Regions from separate parts of the Clostridium sp. 001 genome, predicted to be linked through region 2. Evidence: predicted binding sites of a transcription regulator. Region 2 holds the regulator's gene; each other region holds the start of a gene.

Region 1 (8,315 bases), 1.6 Mb from region 2:
AGATAAACGTGGACGTATGCAAGCTTCATGTTCTACTCCTCCTCAAGCTGGTATGGAAATATATACGAATACTCCAAGGCTTAGAAAATACAGAAAAAATATTCTTGAACTGTTACTTGCAAATCACTGTAGAGATTGTACAACTTGTGAAAAAAGTGAGCATTGTAAATTACAAGATTTAGCAAAGCGTTTTAAAATAAAGAAGGTAAGATTTAAAAATACTTCTGTAAATAAAAAAATTGATAATTCATCATTATGCATTGTGAGAAATAGAAGTAAATGTATCTTATGCGGTGACTGTGTAAGAGTATGTGAAGAAGTACAAAATGTTGGTGCTATTGATTTTGTTAAAAGAGGTTCTAATATGACTGTAACTACTGCATTTGATGAACCTATAGCAAATTCAAATTGTGTTGGCTGCGGTCAATGTGCGGCAGTATGTCCTACTGGTGCTATTGTAGTAAAGGATGATACGGCTAAACTATGGGAAGCACTCAGTGACAAGAATACAAAAGTTATAGCTCAAATTGCTCCTGCTGTAAGAGTTGGTCTTAATGAGGAATTGGGAGAAGAAAACGGTAAAAATGAAATGGGCAAAATAGTAGCTGCGCTTAAAAGAATGGGATTTGATGAGGTTTTTGATACTTCCACTGCAGCAGATCTTACAGTTTTGGAGGAATCATCAGAATTTGCTTCAAGACTTGAGAAAAATGAGAAACTACCGTTGTTTACATCCTGTTGTCATGCATGGATAAATTATGTAGAAAAAACTCATCCAGAATTAATGCAAAATGTATCTACATGTAAGTCACCTATGGAAATGTTCGGATCTGTGCTTAAAGAATACTATAAAGATTCTGATAAAAAAATTGTAGTTGTAGCAATTATGCCTTGCACAGCTAAAAAATATGAAGCAAAACGTGAAGAGTTTTCAAGAAATGGAGTACCTGATGTAGATCACGTAATAACTACACAAGAGCTTATTAGTATGATAAGACAAGCAGGAATTGTATTTTCTGAACTAGAACCTGAAGCAGTTGATATGCCATTTGATCTTAGCAGTGGAGCTGGTGTTATATTTGGAGTAACAGGTGGAGTAACAGAGGCTGTTATACGTAAGGTTTTAGCTGATGAACCAAATGCTGTATTACGTTCTATTGCTTTTAATGGTGTGAGAGGTATGGAAGGTACTAAGGAAACTAGCATTACTGTTGGTGATCGTGAAATAAAAATAGCAATAGTAAGTGGACTTAGAAATGCAGAAGATCTTATACAAAAAATACAATCTGGTGAATCAAAATATGATTTCGTTGAAGTTATGGCATGTCCAGGTGGATGTATTTCTGGTGGCGGACAACCATTTGAAAAACTTGAAGGAAAGCTAAAACGTAGTGCTGGAATATATCAATCAGATAAAATGAGCACTATAAAACGTACAGCTGACAATCCGCTTATGAAATCACTGTATTCAGGATTGTTAAAAGGTAAAACTCACGAACTATTACATGTAAACCGTAAATAGAATAGATAATAGCTCACAAGTTTAAAAATAAAAGGGACTCTCCATGGGCTAAAAAAGGGAGAATCCCTTTTTTAGTTTAAAATATTATTTTTAATAAAATCACATAAAATCTAAAACATAGAGATTTATTCAATGTTTTAATTAAATAAATTCCAAGTTTTTATTCACTTTTCAATTTGATCCTGTAAAAGTAAGTGAAAAAGACGAGATAAAAAAGATTATGACTTCAACTAAAATTGGAAGGCTTCAGGACAATTTTATAGAGGAAATGATGTGTGAAGGTGGGTGTATTGGAGGACCGGCTACTATGATTTCTTCCATGAAAGCTAGAGGACAATAGATTAAATTTAGTAAGCAATCCGATAAGAAATCCGTACTTTCTAATGAAAATCTTGAAAAGGTTAAAGATGTAGATTTTGAAGGATAAACCCTATATTCATATGTTTAAGTGAAATTTAATAAATTATATAAAAAATTGTGGTAAGATTTAAGGTATATAACAAAATGAATTGAACATAATGAATATTAATTACATTAAATTAGGTGGTATGGATTGAAAAGATTAAAAAGAACTTTAAAAAAATATAAATCTTATATAGTGCTAGCAATTATATTATTTATATTAATTGCAGTTGCATACGAATATTACAATAAATACATGTATATATTTAGAGATCCAAATAAAATAAAGAATTGGATTATGTCCTATGGCAAATATGGGATAGTAGTATTTTTATTTGTTCAATTTTTGCAGGTAGTTGCCTTTTTTATACCAGGGGAGATTGTCCAAATTGCAGGGGGATATATATATGGAACATTGATTGGAAGTATCATATCAATCTTAGGCATAACTTTTGGCAGCATAGCAGCCTATAGTATATCTAGAATTTATGGAAAGCCGCTTGTGAATAAAATAATATCTGGCAAGGATTTAAAATTTTTTCATAAGGTGTTGAATTTAGGTAGCATAAACTTTATAGTATTTTTACTATATTTAATTCCAGGAATACCTAAGGACGTTCTGGCTTATATATGTGGAATATCAAACATTAGGTTTAAGCATTTTATACTTTATTCAACTTTAGGAAGGTTGCCTGGAGTAATTATTTCAGCTTATTTTGGCTCAAAAATATATACTGGGAATAAAATAGTTCTTATATTAATAGGAATCACAATGACACTTTTATTTATAATAGGCGTGCTAAAAGGAGAAAAAATAATAGTTAAGATAACAAAAAATAAAACTTCTCAAGGCGATAAAGAATTTTAGTTGGATTGTTTATCGCTTTTTTTAATAAACTTTAAATAGTTTGTATATATAAACCTAATTGGAAGATAATAATAGGTATGGTTTTACATATGAAAAGTTTATATATTAAGATATATATGAAATTTATAGTAATAAAGCGAAATAGCTATCTAATTAAAGAATAATTAAGATTTTTACTGTAAAATAGGCTAATAGCTGGTAAATTTAAATTTGAAAATATAGATATTATTCATTATTATAATAATTGTATTAGCACTCACAATTAATGAGTGCTAACAATAAGAGCTAAAAATTAATTTTAAATACATTTAAATATTTTTAAGGAGGGGTTTAGATGAAAATTAGACCACTTGGAGACAGAGTTGTAATTAAAAAATTAGAAGCTGAGGAAACTACAAAGAGCGGTATTGTTTTACCAGGAAGTGCTAAAGAGAAACCACAAGAAGCACAAGTTGTGGCAGTAGGAATTGGCGGAACAGTAGACGGAAAAGAAGTTAAAATGGAAGTAAAAGTAGGAGATAAGGTATTATTCTCCAAATATGCTGGAAATGAAGTAAAAATAGATGCACAAGAGTACACTATTTTAAAACAGGATGACATATTAGCTATAATTGAGTAGTTAATTAATTCAAAGAGAAAAATAAGTATTTATATAACGGTTAATTGTAAGGAGGGTTTTTTATGGCAAAGAGTATTTTATTCGGTGAAGATGCAAGAAAATCAATGCAAGAAGGCGTAAATAAACTGGCAAATGCAGTAAAAGTTACACTTGGACCTAAGGGAAGAAATGTAGTACTTGATAAGAAATTTGGTTCACCACTTATTACAAATGACGGTGTTACAATAGCAAAGGAAATAGAATTAGAAGATCCATATGAAAATATGGGAGCACAACTTGTAAAAGAAGTTGCTACAAAGACAAACGATGTAGCTGGCGATGGAACAACTACAGCTACTTTACTTGCTCAAGCAATAATAAGAGAAGGATTAAAAAATGTTACAGCTGGAGCAAATCCAATGCTTATAAGACAAGGCATAAAGATAGCTGTAGATAAGGCTGTAGAAGAAATAAAGAAAATTTCAACAACTGTAAAAGGAAAAGAAGATATAGCAAGAATTGCAGCTATATCAGCTTCTGATGAAGAAATAGGTAAATTAATAGCTGATGCCATGGAAAGAGTAGGTAATGAAGGTGTCATAACTGTTGAAGAATCAAAAACTATGGGAACTGAGTTAGATGTAGTTGAAGGTATGCAGTTTGACAGAGGTTATTTAAGTCCATATATGGTTACTGATTCAGAAAAAATGGAAGCTGCAATAGAAGATCCATATATCTTAATAACAGACAAGAAGATATCAAATATTCAAGATATATTACCACTACTTGAGAAAATAGTTCAACAAGGAAAGAAGTTACTTATAATAGCTGAAGATGTAGAAGGAGAAGCACTTGCTACTTTAGTTGTAAATAAGTTAAGAGGAACATTTACTTGTGTAGCAGTAAAAGCACCTGGATTTGGTGATAGAAGAAAAGAAATGCTTCAGGATATAGCAATACTTACTGGAGGGCAGGTAATATCAGAAGAATTAGGAAGAGATTTAAAAGAAGCTAAATTAGAAGATTTAGGAAGAGCTGAATCTGTAAAGATAGATAAAGAAAATACTACTATAGTAAATGGACGAGGAGATAAAAAAGCTATAGCAGATAGAGTATCTCAGATTAAGGTTCAAATAGAGGAAACTACTTCAGATTTCGATAGAGAAAAACTTCAAGAAAGACTTGCAAAACTTGCAGGTGGAGTAGCTGTAGTAAAAGTTGGAGCAGCAACTGAAACTGAATTAAAAGAGAAAAAATTGAGAATAGAAGATGCTTTAGCAGCTACAAAAGCAGGTGTTGAGGAAGGTATGGTACCAGGAGGCGGAACTGCTTATATAAATGCAATTCCAGAAGTTGAAAAATTAACTTCAGATATACCAGATGTAAAAGTTGGTATAGACATAATAAGAAAAGCATTAGAAGAACCAATTAGACAGATAGCAAACAATGCTGGTGTTGAAGGTTCAGTAATAATTGAAAAAGTTAGAAATAGTGAAGTAGGCGTTGGATATGATGCATTGAAAGGTGAATATGTAAATATGGTAGAAAAGGGTATTGTAGACCCAACTAAGGTTACAAGATCAGCACTTCAAAATGCAGCATCCGTATCAGCTACATTCTTAACTACAGAAGCAGCAGTTGCAGATATTCCAGAAAAAGCACCTGCAGGTCCAGCAGCAGGAGCACCAGGAATGGGCGGAATGGAAGGAATGTACTAATCTAAAAGCAAATATAAATGAAAAATTGAACCCTAGCATTATGTAAATGCGGGGTTTAATTTTTATCCGATGACTATCTGCTCTAATACTCCCACTTTTCCAAGTTGGAGTCAAACTCCATCTGATGCTAAGAACTCTGTTTATATTAAGTAGCATAATAGAAAGTTTTTTAAATGCATGTATATATAGGGTACCTAAAGGGGAATCTATAATATAATTTAGGATTATTTTAAGTATATGAGGAATTTTTCATTGACAAAAAGAAAAAAATTGAATAAAATAGTGTAAATAGTTATTAAAATAGATAGAAATTAATTAAAATTTGTAAAAAGTGAATATCTTTTATCCAGCTCATATATACCCTCAATAAGGCAGGGAGTATCTACCGGAAGCCGTAAATTTCTGACTATGAGCGGAATTATTATGGTACAAGTCATACTAATTTCGCATGTATGTGAATTTAATATGGCTTTTTTATTAAATTATATTAAAAACAATTAGTTAATAACATATTATTATAATTTAGGAGTGATTTTAATTGGCAAAAATTTTAAAAGAAGCGTATACTTTCGATGATGTACTTTTAGTACCAAACAAATCAGAGGTTTTACCTAGGGAAGTTTCTCTAGCTACTAATCTAACTAAGACTATAAAATTAAACATACCTCTTATGAGTGCAGGAATGGATACCGTCACTGATTCAAAAATGGCTATTGCCATGGCAAGAGAAGGCGGCATAGGTATAATACACAAGAACATGACTATAGAAGAACAGGCTATGGAAGTGGATAAGGTAAAAAGACAGGAAAATGGAGTAATAACAGATCCATTCTACCTTTCACCAGATAACAGTATAAATGATGCTCTTAGCCTTATGAGCAAATATAGGATATCTGGAGTACCTATAACTGTAGATGGAAAATTGGTTGGTATAATTACTAATAGAGATATAGTATTTGAAACAAATTATAATAAAAAGATTTCTGAGGTTATGACAAAAGAAAAACTAATAACAGCATCAGAAGATACTACTATAGAAGAAGCTAAAGAAATATTAAAAACAAGTAAAATAGAAAAGTTACCATTAGTGGATAAGGATAATAATTTAAGAGGACTTATAACCATAAAAGATATAGAAAAAGTAAAGAGATTCCCAAATAGCGCTAAGGATTCGAGGGGAAGGCTTTTATGCGGTGCTTCTGTAGGAGTTACAAAAGATATGATGGATAGAGTAAATGCCCTTGTGAAAGTTGGAGTTGATGTTTTAAATGTTGATACAGCTCATGGACATTCTAAAGGAGTTTTAGATGCAGTAAAAACTATAAAAGAAAGCTATCCAGAAATACAAATTATTGCAGGAAATATTGCAACAGCAGAAGCTGCTAGAGATTTAATTGAGGCTGGTGCAGACGCAATTAAAGTAGGTATTGGACCTGGATCCATATGTACTACTAGAGTAATATCAGGAGTAGGAGTTCCACAGCTTACTGCAGTAATGGATTGTGTAGAGGAAGCTAATAAATATGGTATACCAGCTATTGCAGATGGAGGAATAAAATATTCAGGAGATATAGTAAAGGCACTAGCTGCTGGAGCAAAAGTAGTTATGATGGGATCAATGTTTGCAGGATGTGAAGAAGCACCAGGTGAAACTGAAATATATAAGGGAAGAAGTTATAAAGTTTACAGAGGAATGGGATCTCTAAGTGCTATGGCTTGTGGTAGTAAAGATAGATATTTTCAGGAAGGAAATAAAAAATTAGTTCCAGAAGGTGTAGAAGGCAGGGTTCCTTATAAAGGATCTGTAGCAGATACTGTATTCCAGCTTTTAGGAGGAATACGTTCAGGAATGGGATATTTAGGATCACCTACTTTAAAGGATTTGTATGAAAAGGCTACTTTTGTAGTTCAATCTTCAGCAGGACTTAGAGAAAGTCACCCACATGACATATCCATGACTAAAGAAGCTCCAAATTACAGTGTTAGACAATAAAAATTATGGCCTAAGAAAAATTTTTATAATATAATTGTATAGTAGTATTTAATATACAATGATTTTCTATAATTGGTTAGGAGGAAGTTCATGGAAAAGGAAATAGTTATTGTAGTTGATTTCGGCGGACAATATAATCAACTCATAGCAAGAAGAGTTAGGGAAAATAATGTATACTGCGAAATACTTCCCTATACTTGTTCTATAGATAAGATAAAGGAAAAAAAACCTAATGGAATAATATTTACAGGAGGACCAAATAGTGTATATGGTGAAAACGCTCCTAAAATAAGTGAAGATATATTTAAATTAGGAGTACCTATATTAGGTATATGCTATGGACATCAACTTATATGCAATATATTAGGTGGAGAAGTTAAAAGCGCAAAAGTAAGGGAATATGGAAAAACAAAGATAGAACTTGATACAGATAATGCTTTATTTTCTAATATAGATAAAAACCAAACCTCATGGATGAGTCATACAGATGTTGTATCAGAACCTCCAAAAGGATTTAAAGTAATAGCAAAGACTAAGGGATGTCCTGTTGCAGCTATAGAGAATAGTGATAAAAAAATATATGGAGTTCAGTTCCATCCTGAAGTTGAGCATACACCTTTTGGAAAAGAAATGATGTCTAACTTCTTGTTTAAAGTATGCAACTTAAAGGGAGATTGGTCTATGGCTTCCTTTGCAGATGAAAAGATAAAATTAATAAAAGAGAAAGTAGGAAATAAGAAGGTAATATGTGCTATGTCCGGTGGAGTTGATTCCTCTGTAGCAGCAGTGCTTGTACATAAAGCTGTAGGAAAGCAGCTTACCTGTATATTTGTAGATCATGGTCTTTTGAGAAAAGACGAAGGTGATCAGGTAGAACATGTATTTAAAAAGCAATTTGACATGAACCTTATAAGAGTAAATGCCAAAGATAGATTTTTAGGAAAATTAGAAGGTGTATCAGATCCTGAAAAGAAGAGAAAGATAATAGGGGAAGAGTTTATAAGGGTATTTGAAGAAGAAGCTAAAAAACTAGGAGATATAAGTTTCTTAGTTCAGGGCACTATATACCCGGATGTAGTTGAGAGCGGTCTTGGAACCTCTGCAACTATAAAGAGCCATCATAACGTAGGTGGACTTCCAGAAGACATGGATTTTAAGCTTATAGAACCACTTAGAGAATTGTTTAAAGATGAAGTTAGAGCTGTGGGAGAAAA
Region 2 (8,315 bases):
GATTGGGAAATTGGAATATAACTCCGGATTCACTGGGACCTAAAGTTGTTTCTAAATTAATGGTAACAAGGCATTTAAAGCAGCTTGTGCCTGACAAAATAGATGAAGGTATAAGGCCAGTATGTGTCATATCTCCTGGAGTACTAGGAATTACGGGAATTGAGACAGGAGAAATTATAAGGGGAGTTTGTGAAAAGGTAAAGCCAGATTTAATAGTATGTATAGATGCATTGGCATCCAGAAAGATGGATAGAGTAAATTCAACAATACAAATAGGTAACACAGGAATATCTCCAGGTTCGGGTATAGGAAACAGGAGAATGGAATTGAGCCAGAAGACTTTAGGAGTGCCTGTAATAGCTCTAGGAGTTCCTACGGTGGTAGATGCGGCTACTATGGCCAATGATACCATTGACTTACTTTTAGATGATCTTATAAATAAAAGTAAAGGTGGAAGTGAATTTTACAAAATGCTAAAATCTGTGGATAAAGATGAAAAACAAGGGGTTATACAAGAGATAATGGAACCTTACGGGGAAAATATTATAGTGACTCCTAAAGACGTGGATTTAGTAATGGATTCAATTTCAAAAATAATTGCTGGTGGTATAAACATAGCACTTCAACCTGCTCTTGATTTGGAGGACATAAATACTTATTTAAATTAATTTACACTTGTGATAATTTTAATTTTCTTCTCATATAAATTAACAGTATTAAGTTTACATGAGAGGGGGGAATTGCTTTAAGAAATTTTAAAGCAGTCAAATATTGAATTACAGAAGATTTAATTTTAAAGGTGATTCTAAATTAGAAATGTGTATTTTAATGTTAACGGTAATACTAGTTATCATTTTGCCATGCATAGCAAAGGCCAATTCGTACAGCAGCAATGTAAAGAGAAATATGTTCTATGTTGAAGTCTTAAACTATGCCATGCCAACAGTAAAGACTACTTCCTTTTCTGAAGATGATATGGCAGAAAATTGTTTTTCTATAGGAAATACTATTTTGAAGACTGTAGGATTAGATATAAATAATCCAAAATCTCTTTTAGGAAGAGAGGTGGCTTTTTTAGGATTAAGCTATTCAAAAAATGAAGATGTAAGTTTTAATGAGTTTAAGTTAGATGACAAACAGGTTAAAAAAAATGGAAGTATGTCTAAATCAAATACTCAAAATGATTTGAATCTAGAAAATAAGGACGTAACTGTGTATAACCCAAAACTTAAAAAAACTTTAGATGTGAGTAAACCTGAAGTGTTAATATATCATACACATACTACGGAAAGCTATAAACCAGGTGATGCAAATAGTTTTGATACTACCCAAAATGTATGTGCAGTAGGAGATGTAATAGTAAATGAACTTCAAAATAACTATGGTATATCTGCAATAAATGATAAGACAGTGCATGATGCAGAAGCTTATACCCAAAGTTATTCCAGATCTGCTGTAACACTTGACAAGTATTTAAAAAAGTATGGTGATTTTAAGCTTATAATAGATTTACACAGAGATTCTGTAGATGATAAAAAATCAGTTACAGCTAGGATGAATGGAGAAAATATATCTAAATTTATGTTGGTTATGGCTAGAAAAAATCCTCATTTTGATAAAAACATGGCTATGGCAAATTCTGTGATAAATACTTCAAATAAGCTATTTCCAGGACTTTGCAAGGGAGTTTGTTACTATAATTATGGAACAAGGTACTTTAATCAGGATAAGAGTAACAATGCAATACTGATGGAGATTGGAGCAGATATAAACACTTCGGATGAATCCAAAGCCACAGGTAAATATGTTGCTAGAATAATAGCAGAGGTACTTAATAATAAATAATAATGCAACTTTCACACGTATGGGATCTTGACTTAATATAAAAACTTTGGAAAGCAATATTTTTAATTAATAGTTAAGAATGAAGAATTAATAGTTAATGTGGATTTTTTTTCGTTATACTACAAAAAATCTTTGATTAAGATTTTCACCACTCGTTTTGCTAAAGCAAAACATTACTAAGAGCTTACTTATATAAATTTAAAGATTTTTTGCGACAGCTAAAAATCATCCTTCACTATTAATTTTTCATTATTAATTCTTAACTTGCGAAGCTTTACTTCGCAAAGTTTTTAAACTGCGAAAGTTGTGATAAATTTAAAAACTTTTGTATAAAATTAGTAGAAGTGTTCATCCTTATAATAGAAACTTTATGGTTTTAAATCTAGTTTCTATGTGGGGTGATTTTTTTTGAGTAAAAAAGGTATTAGAGTTGTGATAATATTTTGCATTATAATAGTACTTTTGGGATTTGTAACTATAACAGCAGGACTACCTAAATATATAAAAGATAAATCTAATTTTAAAATAAATTATACTGTTTCTCCCTTTGATTTTACAGTTGATGTAGGGGAGTATTCATTATGTTTAAATAATAAAATAGTTTATAATTTTGAAAACGGATCTAAACAAGTTATAAATATAGTGGGAGAAAAAGTACATTCAGGTACTTCTTATATTATAAATAAAACTTCAGAGACATTTAAAAATCTAGAAAGTAAGCTCCCTAAATAATGTACTTTTCACTGCATATTTGTTATGATATAATTTACTGTAGTTATTCGTACAGGAAAGCTAGAGATTGATCAAGTAATGAAAATCTTTTAACTTTTCATAGGTATTGGAGGAAAATAGTATGCAGAGCGAAAGACAAAAACATATAAGAAATTTTTCTATAGTTGCTCATATAGACCATGGTAAATCTACACTTGCAGATAGATTAATTGAAAAGACAGGAACTCTTACTGAGAGGGAGATGGACTCCCAGGTACTTGATAATATGGAGTTGGAAAAAGAAAGAGGAATAACTATAAAGTCTCAGGCTGTTAGACTTATATATAAAAGGCCTTCAGGAGAAGAGTATATACTAAATCTTATAGATACACCGGGACATGTAGATTTTAACTATGAGGTTTCAAGAAGCTTGGCAGCTTGTGAAGGTGCTATTTTGGTTGTGGATGCAACCCAGGGCATACAAGCACAAACCCTTGCAAATTGTTATTTGGCACTGGATCATGATTTGGAGATTGTTCCTGTAATAAATAAAATAGATTTGCCAAGTGCAAGGCCTGAAGAGGTAAAAAATGAGATAGAAGATGTTATAGGAATAGAAGCATCTGATGCACCAACAGTTTCTGCAAAAACTGGACTAAATATAGAACAGGTTTTAGAGGCAATAGTAAGCAAAGTGCCAGCTCCTGAGGGAGATGAAAATGCACCTTTAAAAGCTCTTATATTTGATTCAAATTATGATAGCTATAGAGGAGTAGTTTGTCATATAAGAGTAATGGAAGGTGTAATAAAACCTGGAATGAAGATAAAACTTATGGTTACAGGAAAAGTGTATGAGGTTACGGAAACAGGAATTTTTGTTCCTAATTTTATGCCAAGAGACGAACTTAAAGCAGGAGATGTAGGATACTTTACTGCGTCCATTAAAAATGTAAGAGATGCACGTGTAGGAGATACCGTAACCGAAGCTTCTAGAGAAGCCAAAGAACCCTTAAAGGGATACAGACCTGTTGTTTCAATGGTATATAGTGGTATATATCCCGTAGATGGAGCAAAGTATGGTGAGCTTAAAGATGCACTGGAAAAGCTTCAGGTAAATGATGCAGCTTTGTGCTTTGAGCCAGAAACTTCTATAGCATTGGGGTTTGGATTTAGATGTGGATTTTTAGGACTTTTGCATATGGATGTTATACAGGAGAGGGTAGAAAGAGAATTTAACCTTGATATAATAACTACAGCTCCTTCTGTTATATATAAGATTGGAAAAACAGATGGTACTGTAATAGAACTTACAAATCCAACAAATATGCCCGAAGTTTCAGAAATAAAGTACATGGAGGAACCTATAGTAAAGGCATCAATAATAACACCTTCTGAATATGTGGGAGCAGTTATGGAACTTTCTCAAAATCGAAGGGGAACTTTTAAGGATATGCAGTATATAGAAACTACCAGAGTTTCTTTAAATTATGAAATTCCACTAAATGAAATAATATATGACTTTTTTGATGTATTAAAATCTAGAACAAGGGGCTATGCTTCACTTGATTATGAGTTAAAAGGATATAAAGCTGCTGAATTAGTAAAGCTTGACATACTTTTAAATGGAGAAGTGGTAGATGCATTGTCCATGATAGTTCCAGAAGAGAGAGCTTATGAAAGGGGTAGAGGTATAGCAGAAAGATTAAAGGAAATAATCCCAAGGCAACTTTTTGAAATACCAATACAGGCAGCGATAGGTGGAAAAATTATAGCAAGGGAAACAGTTAAGGCTATGAGAAAAGATGTACTTGCAAAATGTTATGGAGGAGATATATCAAGAAAGAAAAAACTCCTTGAAAAACAAAAAGAAGGAAAGAAGAGAATGAGGCAGGTTGGCTCCGTAGAAATCCCTCAGGAAGCATTCATGGCCATACTTAAAACTGAGGATTAGTAGCTAATAGCAAATTTGTTAGGAAAATAGGAGTTTGGAAGTGGTTTTATGCAAGATAAAAATATAGATGTTAAAAAGGCTGTGGCTCTATATATACACATACCCTTCTGTAAAAAAAAGTGCCTCTATTGTGATTTCCCATCTTATAGTGGAAAAGAAAAACTTATGGTAAATTATACAAAAGCACTGGCTAAAGATATAGAATCTATAGGAGATAGAAAAATAAAAACTATATTTATAGGTGGGGGAACTCCCACCTATTTATCATTAGAATCCTGGAATAACATATATGAAGTATTAAAGAAAATAAATGTAGAAGATGACTTAGAATTTACAGTAGAAGGTAATCCGGGTACATTTACAGAAGAGAAAATTAAAGCTTTAAAGAAGATGGGAGTAAATAGACTCAGTATAGGTCTTCAGGCTTGGCAGAATTCTATACTTAAATGTATAGGTAGAATTCATACTTTAGAAGATTTTTTAAAGACATATGACATGGCAAGAAAATTTGGTTTTTCAAATATAAACATAGATCTTATGTTTGGACTTCCAGGTCAGACAATAAAAGATTGGAAAGAATCTCTGCAAAATGTAGTTAAGTTGAATCCGGAACATATATCTTGTTATAGCCTTATAGTGGAAAAAGGTACTCCTTTTTACAAAGCACATGAGTCAAAAAGTTTGAATTTGCCTGGAGAAGAAGAAGAAAGACAGATGTATTATTTTACACTAGATTTTTTGTCTAAAATGGGATATGAACAATATGAAATATCCAATTTTTCGAAAAAATATAGAAAATGCAAGCATAATTTAATTTACTGGAACTTAGAGGAATATATAGGTTGTGGGGCAGGTGCTCATTCCTATGTAGATGGGTACAGGTATAGAAATACAAAAAATATAGAAGAATATATTTTACAGGGAAATTTAAACCAGTTTTTAAGATTAGATAAACATAAAAATTCTATCTGTGACAGTATGGAGGAATTTGTATTTATGGGTCTCAGAAAAATAGATGGAATTTCTACAGAAGATTTTTACAAGAGATTTAACAAGAATATTTATTCTGTATATGGTAATGTAATTGAAAAGTACATAAACATGGGTATTTTAATAAAAGAGGGACATATGTTGTACTTAAGTAAAAGAGGAATAGAAGTATCTAATAGTGTAATGTGTGACTTTATATTGACATAATTTCAAGTGAGTTAGATATTTTAAGTAAATGTGAGAAACCTCAATGAATTTCATTTTAAATTATAAAAAACATATTATTTAACTTCATAATATAGTTATATAGTATTGACAAAAAAAATTATGAGTGATATTTTTTAATCATAGCAATTAGCACTCAACAACAATGAGTGCTAATAAAGAGGTGATATTATGGAAATGGATGAAAGAAAAATAAAAATACTTCAGGCAATAGTAAATGATTATATAAACACTGCAGAGCCTGTTGGATCCAGAACCATAGCTAAAAAATACAACTTAGGTGTAAGTTCAGCTACTATAAGAAATGAAATGGCGGATCTGGAGGAAATGGGTTATTTAGAACAACTTCACAGTTCTTCAGGAAGGATACCTTCTAATAATGGATACAGGTTGTATGTTGACAAATTGATACAGATACCAAATTTGAGCGAAGAAGAAATGTATATAATAAAATCACAGATTATAGATGCAGCTTTATTTGAGGTTGATAAAATATTAAAGCAGGCTGTTTGTCTTTTATCGGAGCTTACTAAACTTACTTCTATAGTTAGAGCACCTTCAGTTAAAAGGGGCTATATAAAGCATGTACAGTTAATAAACATTGAATCAAGCACCAATATATTATTGGTACTTATAATTGATAGCGGTATTATAAAGAACAATTTGATAAAGGTAGGAAAAACTATTTCAGATGATACTCTTGTTAAATTAAGTAATATGCTAAACGTCAGATTAAAGAATTTAAGTGCTGAACAGATAAATTTGGAAGTTATAAATAATTTAAAAAATGATTTCCAAGGATATGAAGATATATTCAATAATATAATTTCTGCATTGTATGATAGTTTAAATAGTGTAGATAATTCAAATATATATACCCAGGGGGCTACAAATATTTTTAATTATCCGGAATATAAGGATATAGAAAAGGCAAGAGAATTTTTATCTATGATGGATAATAAAGATAAAGTTAGCAGCTTACTGAACAGTAATTCAAATATTTCAGTAAAAATAGGTAAGGAAAATTATACAGAAGGTGCAGAAGATTGTAGCGTTGTGTCTGCTGTTTACAGTTTGAATGAAAGACCTATAGGTGAAATTGGAGTCATAGGACCTACAAGGATACCTTATTCTAAAGTCATATCAATACTTGCAAATGTAGTAAAGGAAATGAATTATATTTTAAGTAATGCTTATTCTGATGAAAAATAGAATAAATTTTGTAAAATATGTATAAATGTTAGATTGGAGGAAATATCTAAATGTTAAAGGATAAAGGTGATAATGTAAAAGACCTTAATGAAGAATGTGAAAATGATTCAGAAAATGAAAAAAAAGATAAAGATAATGAAAGTGTAGATGAAAGCACAGAGGATAATTCAGAAGAGGAAGTAGAAGAAACAGAAGATAAAGAGATAAGTTTGCTAGGAGAATTAAAAAAAGAAAATTTGAAATTAAAAGATGAAAATAAGAAGGCCATAAATGAATTGGATTCTACTAAAGATAGACTTGCAAGAGTTATGGCAGAGTATGATAACTTTAGAAAAAGAACTATTAAAGAGAAGGATAATATTTATTCCGATGCTTGTAAGGATATATTAAAAGAAGTTTTACCAGTGTTAGATAACCTGGAAAGGGCAGTAAATGTAGAAGGAAATGCAGAAGATTTGAAAAAAGGTATAGAGATGACAATGAAGCAATTTAATAATGCCCTTTCAAAATTAAATGTAGAGGAAATACCTTGCGAAGGAGAATTTGATCCCAATCTACATAATGCAGTTATGCATATAGAAGATGATAAATATGATAAAAATTCTATAGTAGAAGTATTGCAAAAAGGATACAAGAGAGAAGACAAAATAATTAGATACAGTATGGTTAAAGTAGCAAATTAAGTTTAAAACATACAAATTAAATTTGTTTGAATTAAATATATGCAAGATAATTTTAACGCAGTTAAATTTAGGAGGTAAGTTAATATGTCAAAAATAATAGGTATTGATTTAGGAACAACTAATTCATGTGTTGCAGTTATGGAAGGTGGAGATCCTGCAGTTATAGCAAATTCAGAAGGAGCAAGAACAACTCCATCAGTGGTATCATTCCAGGCAAATGGAGAAAGATTGGTAGGTCAAGTTGCTAAAAGACAGGCAATAACAAACCCTGATAAGACAATAATGTCAATAAAAAGACAAATGGGAACAGACCATAAAGTAAATATAGATGGAAAAGATTATACACCACAGGAGATATCTGCAATGATACTCCAAAAAATAAAGGCAGATGCTGAAGCTTATTTAGGAGAAACTGTAACTGAAGCAGTTATAACAGTACCAGCATATTTTAATGATAGTCAGAGACAGGCAACTAAAGACGCAGGTAAAATTGCAGGATTAAATGTACGTAGAATAATAAATGAACCAACAGCTGCATCACTTGCTTATGGACTTGATAAAACTGATACAAGTCAAAAGATATTTGTATATGATTTAGGTGGAGGTACTTTTGATGTATCCATACTAGAGCTTGGAGATGGAGTATTTGAAGTTAAAGCTACAAATGGTGATACTCGTCTAGGTGGAGATGACTTTGA
Region 3 (8,315 bases), 1.2 Mb from region 2:
AAGACATAAAAAATCCAAAAATGACACTTATAAAAGCAATGACAATAAGCCTTATAGTTATTATAAGGTTATATATTACTGTTGCACTTTCCGTACAAAATGTATCTTCAAGCAATCATGACCCCATTATTTGGTTCATTTTCTCTGCCTATAATTGCTGTTGCTGCATCGGGGCTGTGTATGTGTACTTATCTTATGATAGTTGGAGGAGTTTCAAGAATGAGTGCAAAGCGTGCTGCAAACAATAAACTGCCCTTTTATCTCTCATATATAAACAAAAATGGAAGTCCCATCAATGCCATAATAACACTGGTATGTATACATCTTGTAGTTTTATCTCTAGCAGCTGCAAATTTTTTAAGTCTGGACAAGATTGTAACCTGTGCTAACGTATTTTTTCTATCCAATGCAATAGTTTGTTTAGCTGCGGGATTTAAACTACTCCACAACATTAAACTCAAAATTGCAGTTTCAATACTCATTGTATCATTTACACTATTGTTGTTTAAAGCAGCTTTATGGAGCATTTCACTTTTAATTATAGTTATACTTTTATCTTTATATAGCAACAAAAGACTTAACAAGGAGAAAGTCCCTAGTTCCTGCGGTTAAAATACAAATAACTCAACTTTCGCATATATAAAATTTTTAATTAATAGTTAATAATGAAGAATTAATAGTTAATGTGGATTTTTTTCCGTTACAATACAAAAAATCTTTGATTAAGCTTTTCATCACTCGTTCCGCTAAAGCGAAACATTGCTGATTTATATAAATTTAAAGATTTTTTGCGATAGCTAAAAATCATCCTTCACTATTAATTTTTCATTATTAATTCTTAACTTGCGAAGCTTTGCTTCGCATTATTTTTAAACTGCGAAAGTTGATTAATTAAAAATTGCCAATTTGATTTGTTAGCATATTCCTCTTTACTTAATCAAACTGCAAACATCATTTGCAAATTCCACAGGATCATCTACAGGCAGTCCTTCAATCATAAGTGCCTGGTTATACAATACATTTGAAAGCATTTTAAGTTTATCTTTGTCATTTTCAAATGCATCTTTTATTGATTTAAACATTTGGTGATTTGTATTTATCTCTAAAATTTTATCTGCTTTTACATTTTGATTGTTTGGCATTGTATTAAGCACCTTTTCCATATCAATTGACAATTCACCACCATTTGCAAGGCAAACAGGATGGGTCTTTAATCTGTTTGATGCCCTAACTTCTTTAACTTTTCCATTTAATGTTTCCTTCATGAAATCAAACAGTTCTTTATTTTCCTTTGTTTCCTTTTCACTTTCCTTGTCATCAGATTCAAATCCTAAATCTTTGCTTGAAACAGATTTAAATTCCTTTTCCTTGTATTTCATAAGCATCTTAATTGCAAACTCGTCAACCTCATCTGTAAAGTACAATATTTCATATCCTTTATCCTTAACAACTTCAGTTTGTGGTAATTTTTCAATTTTATCTATGTTTTCACCAGTTGCATAGTATATAAACTTCTGGTCTTCCTTCATACGGGAAACATATTCGTCAAGGCTTACAAGCTTTTTCTCTGTAGAAGAATAGAACATGAGTAAATCTTGAAGTACCTCTTTATTACTTCCAAAATCAGCATAAACACCATATTTAAGCTGTTTTCCAAAGTTTTTATAAAACTCATCATACTTTTCTCTATCATTTTTCTGCATTAATAAAAGTTCACTTTTAATTTTTTCCTTTATCTTTTTTGCAATAAATTTAAGCTGTCTATCATGCTGCAAAAGTTCTCTTGAAATATTAAGTGAAAGATCTGCTGAATCAACTAATCCCTGTACAAAGCTAAAGTAATCTGGTAAAAGATCCCCACACTTCTCCATTATGAGAACGCCATTTGAATAAAGTTCCAATCCCTTTTCAAATTCCTTAGTATAGAAATCAAAAGGTGCTCTAGCTGGAATAAAAAGTAAAGTATTATAACTTACAACACCTTCAACACTCGAATGGATTACCTTAAGCGGTTTTTCATATCCAAAATGTTTATCCATATAGAACTGATTATAATCTTCAGGCTTCAGTTCATTTTTATTTTTTCTCCAAATTGGAACCATACTATTTAAAGTTTCATCTTCAAAATACTCTTCATGTTCATCCTTACTGCCTTCTTTTAGTTTGCTTTTCTTTACCATCATTTTAATTGGATATTTTATAAAGTCAGAGTATTTTTTAATTAATGATCTTATTTTATATTCATCTAAAAATTCATCATACTTTTCATCATCAGTACTTTCTTTAATTTTTAATGTAATTTCAGTTCCTACTTCATTTTTTTCACAAGGTTCAATTGTATACCCTTCTACACCCTTTGATTCCCATTTGTATGCTTCATCTGAATTCAAGGCACGGCTTTTTACAGTAACTAAATCTGACACCATAAAAGCAGAGTAAAATCCAACTCCAAACTGACCTATGATATCTACTCCTTCTTTTGCTTCATTTTCATTTTTAAATGTAAAGGAACCACTTTTTGCAATAGTACCTAGATTATTTTCAAGTTCATCTTTTGTCATACCTATACCAGTATCAGTAATAGTAAGGGTTTTGTTTTCTTTATCTGCTGCAATTCTAATATAAAAGTCTTCTTTATTAAAACTAACATTTTCGTCAACTAATGAACGATAATAACTTTTATCAATTGCATCACTGGCATTTGATATAAGTTCCCTCAAAAATATTTCCTTATTTGTGTAAATAGAATTAATCATTAAATTAAGTAATCTTTTAGATTCAGCCTTAAATTGTTTTGTAGCCATTTTATCATTTCCTTTCATCTAAATAAAAACGTTTTGTTATATTTAATAAAATCAATTTAAGAAAGCCTCGCTTATAAACGTAAGTTAGCGCGGCTATTTAACAGTAATCAAGCCGTCCTTACTACTTCCTTCTGTTTCGAATAAATAAGTATTAATCGGAACATAAAAACGCCTCTTTAAATTATTTTTATTAGCACTCATAATAACTGAGTGCTAATTTTATTTTAGCAATTATTTCATCTTTGTCAATATGTTTTTTATAAGTTTTGCGAAAAACAATCCTTTAAATTAATTATATATATCAGAAAACTCTAAATTGATTTTCTCAATGTAATTTTTTTCTATACCATATTCGTTCTTACTAGAAGTTTTGCCATCTACTAATTTACATGGAATATGAATGATAAATTCGCTGCCATAACCTTCCCTACTTTTTACTGATATAGTTCCACCGTGCAATTCTACTAAAGCTTTTACTAGTGAAAGCCCTATTCCACTTCCTTCATTCTCTCTTGCAAGAGATTTATAAACTTGTACAAAACGTTCAAATATAGAATTTAACTTTTCTTTAGGAATACCCTTGCCTGTATCTTTTACCTTTATAGAAATACTTTTCTTGCCATCTTCTATACTAACCATAATCTTCCCGCCGCGGGGAGTAAACTTTATAGCATTTGATAACAAATTCAACATAATTCTCTCTATTTCTTCCGGATCACAGGCTATAACTTTTTCTTCTACATCAGTATCAAATACTACAGCTAATCCTTTGCTTTTTATATAGTCAGCTATAGAAAGAGTCGTATCTTCTACAAGGCTTACTATATTATAATTAACTTCATCTATACTAAAGTATCCCGAGTCTATCTTTGTTATATCAATTAAATTGTTTACCAACCTTAAAAGGCGATAGCAATTTTGTTCCATTATTTTTATATATTTGTATCTATCTGAACATGGATTCTCGCAGATACATTCCTTTAACTTAAGTTTGTACACCTGTATAGCTGAAAAAATAAGATTAATAGGGGTCCTGAGTTCATGAGAAATGTTGGCAAAAAAGTCTGTTTTCATTCTATCATACTTTTTGATCTCACTTAGCCTAATTCTCTCTTTTTCTATGTTTTTTTGCAATTGTTCCATACATCTTTTTTCGGTTATATCTACAGCCACTGCTATTAACATATTTCGTTTATCAGTCAATTTTCCAATACAGGCTAAGTAAAAATCCCATATTCGTATATTACCATGTTTTGTCTTTACAGAATACTCGCCACTGCTTTGTTTTTCACTAAAGTTTGATAACTTGTGCATATCTTCTTTAAATACATCCGATATTTCTGCCAATTTAGATATTGTAGGAATATCTGCAATGGTATATCCTGTAATGTCACTCCATGTTCTATTGATCTTTAATACTTCACCATCTTGCATATACAGCATTACAGGAACTGGAGCTTCTTCTATGGAATAACGAAATTTTCTCTCACTTTCTCTTAAAGCTTCTTCAGTTTTTGTGCGTTCAGTAATTTCTTCTTCCAGCGTAATATTAAATTCTTTAAGTTCTTCAGTTATATCCTCTAACTGACGCTTTCCTTCATACACTTGTTTTTTCAAATCATCATTGTTTTCTTTCATTTCAAGCTGTATCGCCCTAATCTTTAGCTGATTATCAACTCGTGTAGTAACCTCTTTATAATTAAATGGTACAGTTATATAATCAGCAGATCCTGCAGTAAATACCCTATCTTTATCAATAGGTTTACTTTCATCAATGATAAAAATAACAGGAATTTTCTGAAGTTTATAACTAGCCTTTAACCTTTCACATATTTCATATCCATATATATTTCCTATATTAACTTTAAGTAAAATTATGTCCGGTATATTTTCTCTTACAGATTTAAGCCCTAATTCATAACTATAAGCATTCCTAACACAGTATTCTTTCTGTTCAAACATTGCTGTAAGTATTTTAACATTGTAATAGGAATCATCAATAATAAGTACATTAGAATTATTTAAAAGAATTTGCATATTATCCATATCCATGATTTGCTGCCCCATTTCATAAAATTTAATCTGTATATTCTCCTAATTATATAAATAATAATTCTTTTATATATTTGTTTTTGACTTAAAAACTAGCATAGTAGCTGTTTGATTCATGTGCCCTATAAATTCTTCACCATAACAAGAAAATCCAATTGTAGGAATATCTTTAAATATATCTCCGTACTGTTTTTCAAAACCTTTTTCTTCAAGTTCACGGGTTCTCTGAACACAGTTAAAATTTATAATTCCATCAATTTTCCCAAATTCATTAATCTTATTTTCAATAGCCCTCTTCGTATCTTCAATAATATTTGTAGACTGAAGTAGTCTAACTTCTGTGCCTTCCAGTATATTACAATAAAACAGCATACTTGTACCTTTTACTTGCTGAGGACTTCTAACAAACACATCATTTTTACCTATTACTAATCCAACAGGATTTATCGTAAAATAATTTTGTGCATCTTCAATTGAATGTGCCCCTACAGCATTTGAATAAGCCACAATAGCCGGCTTATTGTTAAATTCAATGACTTCCCTGTTGCTTTCATCCACTTTATTTGCAGTTAATACAGTATCTAAACACTTAAAACTTTCCGTTTTAATAATGCCAAACTCAGCATTATCACTTATTTTAAGCATTATAATCACTGCTGAATCTGTATATGCCTTTCCATTTGCTAGTACATAGGTTTTTTTAAAATTATAATCATCTCCAGCAGATCCACCAATAAAAAAAACATTGGTTCTATTGCCTATCAAATCCATAATATTTTCTTCTTTCTTACTTACACCATCTATTAAAACTATACCAACAAATTTTTTCGTATTCATTGTATATGCACTTTCATTAAAATACTCTTCTAAAGATGTAAAAGCCCTCTCCATATCTAAGCCTTGTTTCATATTTTCAATTACTTCAACTTTAGCATCGGAAACAATATTTGAATTAAAAGCCATTGCCACTACAGAATTCTTTAATAACTTTCCACTAACTATTTCACCTGAAGTAGAACATCCTGCTACTAGACAATCTTTAAATCCTTCCTTCATTAAATTACTTAACTTATATTGGTCAAATTTAGAAGAAGCAAAAAATATTATAAGTTTGGCATTACATGGAGATAGTTTATTTTTAATATCTTCTACCACTTCTTTTTCTAAGGATTTAGTTGAAAAAACTGATTTTATATTTATCCCCTTATATACTGAGTTTTTTACATTCATCTGTTCAACAATTTTAATAAGTTTTTCTATGATAATTGGATCATCATAGGAATTGCCATCAAATTTATTTGGATTGATTCCTTTTAAAATAAATTTGGTTTTAGTCATTTCTGCAATAGCAGGATTTCCTTTAGAACGCTGTTTAATCACATTGTCAATAATTTCTTTTATCTTACCAGCCAAGAACAATTCCCCCTTTTATGCTTAGTTAATTCTTCGCTAATATCAGATTTTTATGTGGAAATACAAAACTATTATATACTATACAGTTAAGTATAATTTTATATAGTATATTAAAACTTAAACATATTTTTTAAATTCAAACTCGAATGGAAATTATGTCTTGCATTGTGAACTATTATACTTAAAACAACTAAGGCTGAAATAAGTAGAAATATAGGTATGAATATGAGGATTGCATTAGTTGAATATTTTATTGAAATCACCCCTCCTAATAAAGGTGCTACTGCAAATCCAGCATTGCCTACCGTTCCCTGGATACCAAACAATAAACCTCTTTTGTCCACAGGAGTATCTTCTGTAGTAATGGACATTATCATAGGTTCCACTCCACCTGTAATAAAGAAGACAATACCTAAAATAAATGTAAATAACCATAATTTATTTATATAAACAAGTGGTATTGCAAATACCATACCTAATGTTAGGTATATCATTAATAATTTCATTTTGTCATACTTGTCACCTAGTTTACTTAAAATCAATCCAGACATAGCTGTCATTAAAGCCAAAATCCCATTTATTATACCTGTAATGCCTGATGCTCCTTTTGTTGTAGCTGTAACTTCTTGTACATATATTGGAATATATGGGTTAAACACAGTACGTCCTATCCTTATAAATAAAATAACTAATAACATTGAGACAGCTGTAACAGTAAAAATAGAAAGTATAGATGTCTTTTCTTTTTTTTCAGTGGAATTAATGTTTTCCTTTGCTACATGCTTTTCTTCTTTTACAACAAATAAAACTAATAGGAAATCAAAAAACATAAGGATACCACCTATTATAAAACTTACACGATATCCAACAAACTCTGCCACTATACCTCCAATTACTGGTCCAATGGATTGTCCAATAAATGTTGATGAAGATAAAAAACCTAATGCATAAGAAATTCTATTTTTAGGTGTATTAGCCGCTACTAAAATTTGAGCTGCAGTAACAGTTCCCGTAAACACACCTTGTAAAAGTCTTAATATTATAAGTTGATTTACATTGGTAACCATACCTGTAGCCCCAATTATAAATGATGCAAAAAGCATAGCCCTTATGAGCATAAGCTTTCTACCATATTTGTCTGAAATAATCCCCCAAATAGGACACATAATTGCCATGGTGACAGCTGGTGCTGCATTTAAAATACCAGAATAAAACTTAATATCATTTGGAGCTGTAATGCCAAGCTGCTGTATATAAAATGGCAAAAAAGGCATACCAAAATTAAAACTCATTATGGACAATATCTGGGAAAACCAAACAGTATAAAGATTTACTTTCCAATGTTTCATTATTATTTATTTCCTGACTTTAAAAAATACAACAAATAGTATAATGTATTAATCTAAAAATTATAATGCTTTTTCTATTCGTCAAATATTATCAGGTTTTCACACTTCCCTTCTTTTATAAGCATAATTTTACAAGCATATATTGCTTATTATAGCATCAATTATATAGATTTGAAAGTTATGGAATTTAAATTAGTTATTTTTGGATTTGTAATATATTTATGCATCATATGTAGACTACCGCAATAAATGATCCATAACTATTAACTTTTAATTTTTAATTGAAGCCCCCCTAAAATACATTTATCAGCCGTATATTTTAGTGAATAGTTAAATGACATTCATAAAAAATATAATTTACATTTATATATTTAAGGAGGATTATTAAAATGAAAAAAATAATGGTTTTAGTAACAAGTATAGTGGTAACAATGAGCTTAGGCAGCAGCGTATTTGCTTCTGATGCAACAACTTTAACAGATCAAGCAGGTATAACACCAGATAGTATCTTATATTCAGCGGATAAAGCTGTAGACAATTTAAAAGTTACACTATCTTCTTCAGAAGAAGATAAAGCTAATACATTATCAGAGATAGCTGAGGAAAGATTAGGTGAGAGTGAGGTAATGGCAAGTGAAGATAAACAAGATCTTGCAAATACAGCCCTTACTGACTATGAAAATAACATGAATGAAGC

The links. Region 2 encodes HrcA, which represses chaperone genes, less so after heat shock. Its sites were predicted from a motif close to TGTTAGCACTCNNNNNNNNNGAGTGCTAACA; they were not measured.
Region 1: the regulator HrcA is predicted to act here: its motif matches at 3,040-3,070, upstream of groES (co-chaperone GroES).
Region 3: the regulator HrcA is predicted to act here: its motif matches at 2,993-3,023, upstream of htpG (molecular chaperone HtpG).

Annotation. Positions count from the first base shown of each region.
Region 1 is NZ_CP020473.1:1,737,920-1,746,234, reverse strand. Features, by position in the region: gene B5S50_RS07990 ([FeFe] hydrogenase, group A) at 1-1,522, shown strand, start outside; partial or broken gene B5S50_RS07985 ([Fe-Fe] hydrogenase large subunit C-terminal domain-containing protein) at 1,650-1,949, shown strand; gene B5S50_RS07980 (TVP38/TMEM64 family protein) at 2,076-2,792, shown strand; gene groES (co-chaperone GroES) at 3,127-3,411, shown strand; gene groL (chaperonin GroEL) at 3,474-5,108, shown strand; purine riboswitch at 5,440-5,537, shown strand; gene guaB (IMP dehydrogenase) at 5,647-7,101, shown strand; gene guaA (glutamine-hydrolyzing GMP synthase) at 7,192-8,315, shown strand, end outside.
Region 2 is NZ_CP020473.1:3,321,810-3,330,124, forward strand. Features, by position in the region: gene gpr (GPR endopeptidase) at 1-668, shown strand, start outside; gene B5S50_RS15520 (stage II sporulation protein P) at 817-1,845, shown strand; gene B5S50_RS15525 (hypothetical protein) at 2,254-2,577, shown strand; gene lepA (translation elongation factor 4) at 2,699-4,507, shown strand; gene hemW (radical SAM family heme chaperone HemW) at 4,556-5,704, shown strand; gene hrcA (heat-inducible transcriptional repressor HrcA) at 5,894-6,934, shown strand; gene grpE (nucleotide exchange factor GrpE) at 6,985-7,617, shown strand; gene dnaK (molecular chaperone DnaK) at 7,702-8,315, shown strand, end outside.
Region 3 is NZ_CP020473.1:4,480,106-4,488,420, reverse strand. Features, by position in the region: gene B5S50_RS20840 (APC family permease) at 1-248, shown strand, start outside; gene B5S50_RS21735 (hypothetical protein) at 258-584, opposite strand; gene htpG (molecular chaperone HtpG) at 930-2,804, opposite strand; gene B5S50_RS20830 (ATP-binding protein) at 3,093-4,850, opposite strand; gene B5S50_RS20825 (FIST signal transduction protein) at 4,923-6,269, opposite strand; gene B5S50_RS20820 (MFS transporter) at 6,380-7,618, opposite strand; gene B5S50_RS20815 (DUF5667 domain-containing protein) at 8,008-8,315, shown strand, end outside.